Regions from separate parts of the Cupriavidus sp. 09_S30 genome, predicted to be linked through region 2. Evidence: riboswitches for the same ligand, from Rfam matches in the RefSeq annotation. Region 2 holds a riboswitch; the other holds the start of a gene.
What was found. A riboswitch is a leader RNA that binds a small molecule or an ion and turns the genes downstream of it on or off. The one in region 2 is predicted to bind glycine.
Positions count from the first base shown of each region.

Region 1: linked by a shared signal. The riboswitch ahead of gcvT (glycine cleavage system aminomethyltransferase GcvT) and the one ahead of AC1Z3O_RS28585 (D-amino acid dehydrogenase) in region 2 are both predicted to bind glycine.

Region 1 is NZ_JBXOWI010000001.1:4,181,944-4,186,109, forward strand. Features, by position in the region: gene gcvP (aminomethyl-transferring glycine dehydrogenase) at 1-772, opposite strand, end outside; gene gcvH (glycine cleavage system protein GcvH) at 863-1,243, opposite strand; gene gcvT (glycine cleavage system aminomethyltransferase GcvT) at 1,333-2,460, opposite strand; glycine riboswitch at 2,547-2,684, opposite strand; glycine riboswitch at 2,706-2,794, opposite strand; gene AC1Z3O_RS19450 (glycine zipper 2TM domain-containing protein) at 2,891-3,094, opposite strand; gene AC1Z3O_RS19455 (UvrD-helicase domain-containing protein) at 3,457-4,166, shown strand, end outside.
Region 2 is NZ_JBXOWI010000002.1:1,869,107-1,873,272, forward strand. Features, by position in the region: gene AC1Z3O_RS28575 (putative bifunctional diguanylate cyclase/phosphodiesterase) at 1-185, opposite strand, end outside; gene AC1Z3O_RS28580 (LysR family transcriptional regulator) at 526-1,392, shown strand; glycine riboswitch at 1,562-1,688, shown strand; gene AC1Z3O_RS28585 (D-amino acid dehydrogenase) at 1,738-3,045, shown strand; gene AC1Z3O_RS28590 (MarR family winged helix-turn-helix transcriptional regulator) at 3,087-3,545, opposite strand; gene AC1Z3O_RS28595 (PaaI family thioesterase) at 3,606-4,082, shown strand; gene AC1Z3O_RS28600 (M20/M25/M40 family metallo-hydrolase) at 4,137-4,166, opposite strand, start outside.

The DNA.
Region 1 (4,166 bases), on a different contig from region 2:
CCACCACCAGGCCACCGGCGGCATGCACGGCATCCGCGATGGCGCGGTAGTCGTTGACGTCACCGTTGACGCCGGGATATTGCAGCAGCACGCCGAAGGCATGGGCGCCGGCGGCGTCGGCGGCGGGACCGACCTTGACTTCGATGCCGAGCGGCTTGGCACGCGTGCGTACCACTTCCAGCGTCTGCGGCAGCACGTCGTCGGCCACGTAGAAGGTGTTGGAGGCGTGCTTGTTGACGCGCTGCAGCAGCGTCATCGCCTCGGCGGCCGCGGTGCCTTCATCGAGCATCGAGGCATTGGCGATGTCCAGGCCGGTCAGGTCGGTGATCATCTGCTGGAAGTTGAGAATCGCTTCCAGGCGGCCTTGCGAGATCTCGGGCTGGTAGGGTGTGTAGGCGGTGTACCAGGCCGGGTTTTCGAAGATGTTGCGCAGCACCACGCCAGGGGTGTGCGTGCCGTAGTAGCCCTGGCCGATGAAGCTCTTGCACACCCTGTTCTTGCCGGCGATGGCGCGCAGCTTGGCCAGCGCCGCTTCCTCGCTCAGCGGCTCGGTGAATTCGCCCAGCGGCAGGCCGTCGCGGCGGCGAATGGCGGCGGGGATCACGGCGTCGATCAGCGCGGCGCGGCTGTCGTAGCCGAGCACCTTCAGCATGTGTTGCTGTTCGGCGGCGTCTGGGCCGATATGGCGGCCGGCGAAGGCGTCGCGCGCCTCCAGTTCGGCCAGCGTGGGCCGTGTGGTATTGGCGGCGTTCATGGGCAGCGGGGCGTTCATGGCAGGAATCTCGTGGGCGCGGCGCCGGTGGTCGGCCGGCCGCCGCGCGGTCTTTCGGTCTCGGGCGGCCCGCTCGCGGGCCGCTAGGCGTCAGGCGCCGACGCTGGCCTTGTAGGCATCGGCCGACATCAGGCCGTTGACGTCGTCCGCATTGGCCGGCTTCAGCTTGAACAGCCAGGCCTCGAAGGCGTTGGCGTTGACGCTTTCCGGCGCGGCGCTGGCGGCCTCGTTGACGGCGATCACTTCGCCGGCCACCGGCGCGTAGATGTCGGAGGCGGCCTTGACCGACTCGACCACGGCCAGCGCATCGCCGGCGCCGACCGCGCGGCCCACCTCGGGCAGCTCCAGGAAGACGATGTCGCCCAGCGCGTCCTGCGCGTGGTCGGTGATGCCGATGGTCAGCGTGCCGTCGGCTTCGACGCGCACCCACTCATGCGACTCGGTGTACTTGAGGTCGGGGGGGAAGTTCATGCGGATTCTCCAGATTCGGATTGTTCTATTTGCGTCCGCCGGCGTGCGGGTGCCGACCGCCGGCGGACGCGCTGTGACCGTTGCGAGCGTCAGCTCACGAGTGCCTTGCCATTGCGCACAAACGGCAGTTTAACCACAGTCGCGGCCAGCTTGCGGCCGCGGATCTCCACTTCGACGTTCTCGCCGATCTGCGTGCCCAGCGGCAGGCGGGCGAAGGCGATGGACTGGGACAGGGTCGGGCTGAAGGTGCCGCTGGTGGTTTCGCCGTTGCCGGCGGCGGTGATGACCGTCTGGTGCGCACGCAGCACGCCGCCCTTGTCACGCAGGATCAGGCCGGCGAAGGCGGACTTCTGGCCGGCGGCCAGCAGCGCGGCCTTGCCGGTGAAGTCGCGTTCGCTTTGCAGGTCCACGGTCCAGGCCAGGCCGGCGTCCAGCGGCGAGGTGTGGAGATCCATGTCCTGGCCGTACAGGTTCATGCCGGCCTCCAGGCGCAGCGTGTCGCGCGCGCCCAGACCGGCCGGGCGCACGCCGGCCGCGTCCAGCTTTTCCCAGACCGCGGCGACGTTCTCGGCCGGCACCACCAGCTCGAAGCCGTCCTCGCCGGTGTAGCCGGTACGTGCCACCATGATCTCGCCGACGGCCGGGTCCTGCACCGTGATGGCATTGAAGGGCTTGAGCGCATCGCTAGGCTGGGTGCTGGGGAAGGTGCTCCACACCTTGGCGCGCGCGTTCGGGCCCTGCACGGCAACGATGGCCAGCGGCTGCACGCCGGCGGGCGCGTTGTCGGTGCGGCGCGGCGTGATGGTGACACCGCTGCCGGTGGCCGCATTGCGGGCCTGGATCCATTCGATGTCGGTGGGCGCGGTGCTGGCGTTGACCACCAGGCGGAAACGGTCTTCGGCGAAGAAGTAGACGATCAGGTCGTCGATCACGCCGCCCTTTTCGTCGAGCATGCAGGAGTACAGCGCCTTGCCCGGCGTCTGCAGCTTGTCGACATTATTGGCCAGCAGGCCGCGCAGGAAGGCGCGCACATTGGCGCCGGCGAGGTCGACCACGCACATATGGGAGACGTCGAACATGCCGGCGTCGCTGCGCACGGCGTGGTGTTCCTCGATCTGGGAGCCGTAGTTGACCGGCATGTCCCAGCCGCCGAAGTCGACCATGCGGGCGCCGAGGGCGCGGTGGATGGCATTGAGGGGCGTGGCCTGGAGCGTCATGGGATGGATCTCTTCGGTTGCGAAAACGAAAAAAGGGCCATCCGCCGCATGGCTCGCGCGCGTTGCGCTGCGAATCCGCTGCGGCGGATGACCCCTCTGTCCTCGATACCTGAGAGATTACAAGGCGGTTCCTGGCGGAACCGGACCCTGTGCGCCCCTTCGGTGGACACGCTCACCGTCATTCATGCGAACGATGGCGGGTGTCGCTCTCCAGAGTACGGCGTGCATCGTGTGCATACTGCGCGCCGATCCGACCAGTCCATGGTGCCTGAGAGTTTTCGGGTGATACCCCTTCGGCGGCGCGATCTCTCGCGCGCTCTCCCGGCCGGATGCGCGAAATTTACGGGAGGCCCCTGGCTTTGTCAACGCGCTCTTTATCGACACGCTGCAGCCTGGCCGGGGCGGAGATCCATTGCCCTTGTTGCCCCTGTTAATGGCCCCTGTGGTTGCTCGGGGTGGTCACGTTGCCGATGACACCGCCCACGGCCGCGCCGCCGACCGTGCCCAGCGCATCGCCGCCGGTCAGCACTGCGCCGCCCACGGCGCCGACGCCGGCGCCGATGACGGTGTTACGCTGCTTCGGCGTCATATCCGCGCAGCCGACGAGCGCCACCAGCGCAGCCCCGACCAGCATCGCCCGTCCCCCGGTCTGAAGGAAATGCCTTTGCGTCCGCATGCTGCTTCCCCCTTTGTGTCTGACATGCCATTCCGGGCACGTACGACTTACTCGGCCATACTGATTAGAGGGTGAAGGCGGCGCGATTCTCCGGCACTTACGCAAAGTTACATCGATCAGACAAGGATCAGACCGGCAAAGTGGCGCGCAGGCAGGCCGGCGACGCGGCCGCCGCGTGTTAACATCGACCGCTTCGATCGACCGGATCGACCGCTTCGGCGGCCGCGCCCCGCATTGCGTATCCGTCACGCTCCGCTGCCTGCGGCCGCGCCCGGCGCGCCCTTCCGTACCCACTCCACTGCCACGCCGCCTTCCCGCGCATGACCCACGGACTCAATCCCGCCCAATCCGAAGCCGTCCGCTACCTCGACGGCCCCTGCCTGGTGCTGGCCGGCGCCGGCTCCGGCAAGACGCGGGTGATCACGCAGAAGATCGCCCACCTGATCGAAGACAAGGGCTTCGAGCCCCGCCACATCGCCGCGGTCACCTTCACCAACAAGGCCGCCAAGGAGATGCAGGAGCGCATCGGCAAGCTGATGGAAGGCAAGACCACGCGCGAGGGCAAGCGCATCCCGCTCAAGCAGCTCACCGTGTGTACCTTCCACTCGCTGGGCGTGCAGATCCTGCGCGCGGAAGCCGAGCACGTCGGCCTGAAGCCGCAGTTCTCGATCATGGATTCCGATGACTGCTTCGGGCTGGTGCAGGAGCAGCTCGCCACCACGGACAAGAAGCTGATCCGCAGCGTGCAGAGCACGATTTCCCTGTGGAAGAACGGCATGGTCGATCCCGAGGCGGCCATCGCCCAGGCCGCCGATGCCGACGAGCACCAGGCAGCGCTGGTCTACCGCAACTACGTGGCCACGCTCAATGCCTACCAGGCGGTGGATTTCGATGACCTGATCCGGCTGCCCGCCGAGCTGTTCGCGCGCGACGAGGCCGTGCGGCTAAAGTGGCAGAACCGCCTGCGTTACTTCCTCGTCGACGAGTACCAGGACACCAATGCCTGCCAGTACCAGCTGCTGAAGCTGCT
Region 2 (4,166 bases):
ACATCGGCGCGCGCATATTCCGTCAGCAGCTCGAAGGCACGATTGACATAGATAACACGGCCATTTGACTCCGTGATGACAATCGAATCGCCTGCCTGTTCCATGGCGAATGCATAGATCGACAGATTGTCGTCCAAGCACGCTGTACCGCCCCACCCCGCTTCGCCGGCACACTTGAGCTGCATCGCCGCCTTTTCCCCGTCACTGAAGCCGGACCGGTCTGCCGCGCAAATCGGATCCGGAAGCCCGCTCTAGTGGCGGGCGTGGTATTTATTCTGAACAACCCAGAGCAAAGCATTTGAATTTCTACAATAAAAATCCGACGAAATTCAGGCGATACTCAACATTATTTTTTAAACTATTCTGCAATGTGCCCGACTCTTTTGTCCGGAGCACATGCACCCCGAAAACAGGACTCCCGCACTCCTGCCTTTGACTTAACTCAACCCGGGGCGCAGCCAGTATGTGTATAGTCGCGCGGCATGTAAAGCAAGATAAATTGATGCGGAGGCAGTAGTTTTCCTTATGGGACGCAGACCCACCATCGAGCAGTTGCGCGTGTTTATCGCGGCCGCGGAGCACCAGAGCTTCACCCTGGCGGCGCGCGCCACGCACAAGACGCAGGCCGCGGTCAGTATGCAGATGCGACAGCTCGAGGACATCGCCGAGGCCAAGCTGTTCGTGCGCGGGGCGCGCCAATCGGCGCTTACCAGCGCCGGCGAAGCGCTCTACGCCTATGCCAAGGAAATGATCTCGCTGGAGGCCGAGGCCTGGGGTGCGATGCGCCACCGGGCCAAGACCCGCTTGCGCGTAGGCGCTCCCGAAATCTACATGCCGCTGCTGGTCGACGCCTTGCGCGACTTCACCAACGCTCGGCCGGATGTCTGCGTCGATCTCTTCTCCGCGCCCACGGCGCAACTCGCGAAACGATTGAAGGACGGGCGCATCGATGTGGCGATCGGCGTGCGCGGCAGGCATATGGACGGCGAGCTTCTCTGCAAGCAGGCGCTGCGCTGGGCCGTGCACGGCTCGGCGTCCGAGATCTGGTTGCGCAGACCGGTGCCCATTGCCTTGTTCGAGCCCGGCAGCACCGCCCGCACCCATGTGCTGGACGCGCTGCAGCACACCCGGGTCCGCTACCTCTGCGTCCACGAGAGCAATTCATTGGCGGGCATGCTCGCGGGCATCAGCGCCGGCATCGCGGTGGGCGCGGTTCCGATACAGGCAGCGGGCAGCGCGCTGAGGACCCTCGGCCCCCTCGACGGGCTGGCCGACATCGAACCGCTCGACATCGTCGTCGCTGCCGGCGCCGGCCACTGCTTGCCCGAGCGCCAGGCCTTCCTGGCTGCGCTCACCGCGGGATCCCGCCACTGGAATATGAGTCTCCAGTAGCGCCGGCAGCGGCCACCCGCCGTCTGCAAGCGGCATTTGCCGCACTTGCCGCACCGGCGCGGTACATGCTATGGTGCGCTTTCCAGGAGAACGGGACAAAACGGCCAGCAGCCTGGCCCGTCCCTGCCGAAGGCGTATCCCCGAAACGCTCAGGTACAGAAGACTGGACACCAAACGAACTGGAGAGCGCCGCGCCCCGGGTTGCAAACCCGCCAGGGTTGGCGGCCGCCGAAGGGGCAAGCCGACGTCCGGGTGGACCAGGCGAATCTCTCAGGCAAAAGGACAGTGGGGGCAGACGTGCCAGACGGCGCGCCTGCCCCTTTTTGCTTTCCTGGAGCCAGAGAAATGAAAGTCATCGTGATGGGTGCAGGCGTGATCGGCGTGGCCTCGGCCTGGTATCTCGCCAAAGCGGGCCACGACGTGGTGGTGCTGGAGCGCAACGCTGGCGCGGCGCGCGAGACCAGCTTCGGCAACGGCGGCCAGATCTCGGTCAGCCATGCCGAGCCCTGGGCCAACCCTGCCGCACCGTGGAAGATGCTGCGCTGGCTGGGCCGCGAAGACGCCCCGCTGCTGTTCCGCCTGCGCGCCGACCCGGCGCAATGGTCCTGGGGCCTGAAGTTCCTGCGCGAATGCTCGGCGCGGCGCTCCACCCACAATATGATCCAACTGCTGAACCTGGGCACCTACAGCCGCGCCAGCCTGCAGGCGCTGCGCGCCGAGACCGGCATCGAGTACGACCACCTGACGCGCGGCATCCTGCATTTCTATACCAGCCAGAAGGAATTCGACGCCGCCATCGAGCCGGCCCGCGTCATGCGCGAGCTGGGCTGCGAGCGCCAGGTGATCGGCACCGACGAGGTGGTACGCATCGAACCGGCGCTGGCTGCGATCGCGCCGCGGCTGGCCGGCGCCACCTTCACCAGCGAGGATGAATCGGGCGACGTGCACCGCTTCACCACCGCGCTGGCGGCGCAATGCGAGGCGCGCGGCGTGCGCTTCCGCTATGGCGTGCGCGTGCAGCGCCTGCACGCCGACGGCGGCGGCATGCGCGCGGTGGAATATGCTGACGAAAGCGGCGCCTACCAGCTGGAAAGCGCCGACGCCTACGTGCTCGCCCTGGGCAGCTTCAGCCCGCTGCTGGCACGCCCGCTCGGCGTCAAGCTGGACATCTACCCGGCCAAGGGTTACTCGGCCACGCTGCCGGTGCTGGACCCCTCGTGCGCGCCCAGCGTGAGCCTCACCGACGACGAATACAAGCTGGTGTTCTCCCGCTTCGGCGACCGCCTGCGCATTGCCGGCACGGCGGAACTGAACGGCTATGCGATGGAACTCAACCCGCTGCGCTGCGAGGCCATCGTGCGGCGCACGCTGGAGATCTTCCCCGGCATGAGCCGGCCCGAACTGGCGCGCTACTGGACCGGCCTGCGCCCTGCCACGCCCGGCAACGTCCCGTATATCGGCGCCAGCGGCGTGCCGGGGCTCTACCTGAACACGGGACACGGCACGCTGGGCTGGACCCACGGCTGCGGCTCGGGCCGGGCCATCGCCGACATCATCGGCGGGCGCGCGCCGGAGGTGGACTTCGCCTTCACCGGCGAGGTACCCCGGGCGCGCACCGGGGCCGCCGCCGCGCCGCGCTCGGCGGCGCACTGATGGGCTCGTGCCGGCACCGGCAGACGGTGCCCGCTGCGCGCCTATTCGCCAAGCGCAGCCGCGGTCTCGGCAAACAGCTTCGGCAGCCCGGGCCCGAGCCGCGCCACCAGCGCGCGGTTCGCCAGTGCCCATAGCGCAAGCGCCTGCTTGAGGCGGAACGCACCCGTCTCGGTCAGCCAGACGGCGCGCCGGCGCCGGTCGGATTCGGAGGTCACGACCTCGGCCAAGCCCGCGCTGGCGAGCTGGTCCACATTGCGCGACATGGTCGACTGGTTCAGCCCGGCACGCTGGGCCAGTGCGGCCAGGGTGTCGTCCGGCGCGGATGCGATCAGGCACATCAGGCTGAACTGCGTGCTGGACAAGCCGGAGGGCGACAAGGCCGAATCCAGCTCAGCCGTGATGCGCCGCGCCACCATGCGCGCGAGCCCGCCCAGATCGGCGTCGAGCGCCGAGTGCGCATCGGTGCGCAGGGTTCTTGGGGCTTGTCTTCGTTTCTCCATGCCACTAGTATATGCAGATACAATCATTGCATCTACATATATTCCACTGAGAGGAGACACATGACATCGCATCGCTATGGCCTGGCCGACCCGGCCCAGATCGCCGACATGAGCGGCAAGGCCGTGCTGCAGGCAATCGTGGACGGCAGCCTGCCGCAGCCACCGATCACGGAAGTGCTGGGCTTCTGGCTGGCCGAGGTCGGCGACGGCTTCGCCGTCTTCGAAGGCGAGCCGACACCACACCTGCTCAATCCGCTCGGCACGGTGCACGGCGGCTGGGCGCTGACCCTGATCGACAGTGCGACGGGATGCGCCGCGCATTCCCTGCTGCCGGCCGGTTCGGCTTACACCACGGTCGAGACCAAGGGCAATTTCTCCCGGCCGATCCTGCCCGACGCCGGCCGCGTGCGCGCCGAGGGGAAGGTGATCAACCAGGGGCGGCAGATCATCACCGCCGAGGCCCGTGTGCTGGCGGCCGACGGCCGCATCCTGGCCCACGGCACCTCGACACTGCTGGTGCTGCAGCCGCGCCGCTAGAGGCGGGGCGCATGCACGCCCTGCGCCGGCGGTATCACAGGCGCTGCGCCGTCCTTATGGCGCCACCGCGATCACCTGCGCCAC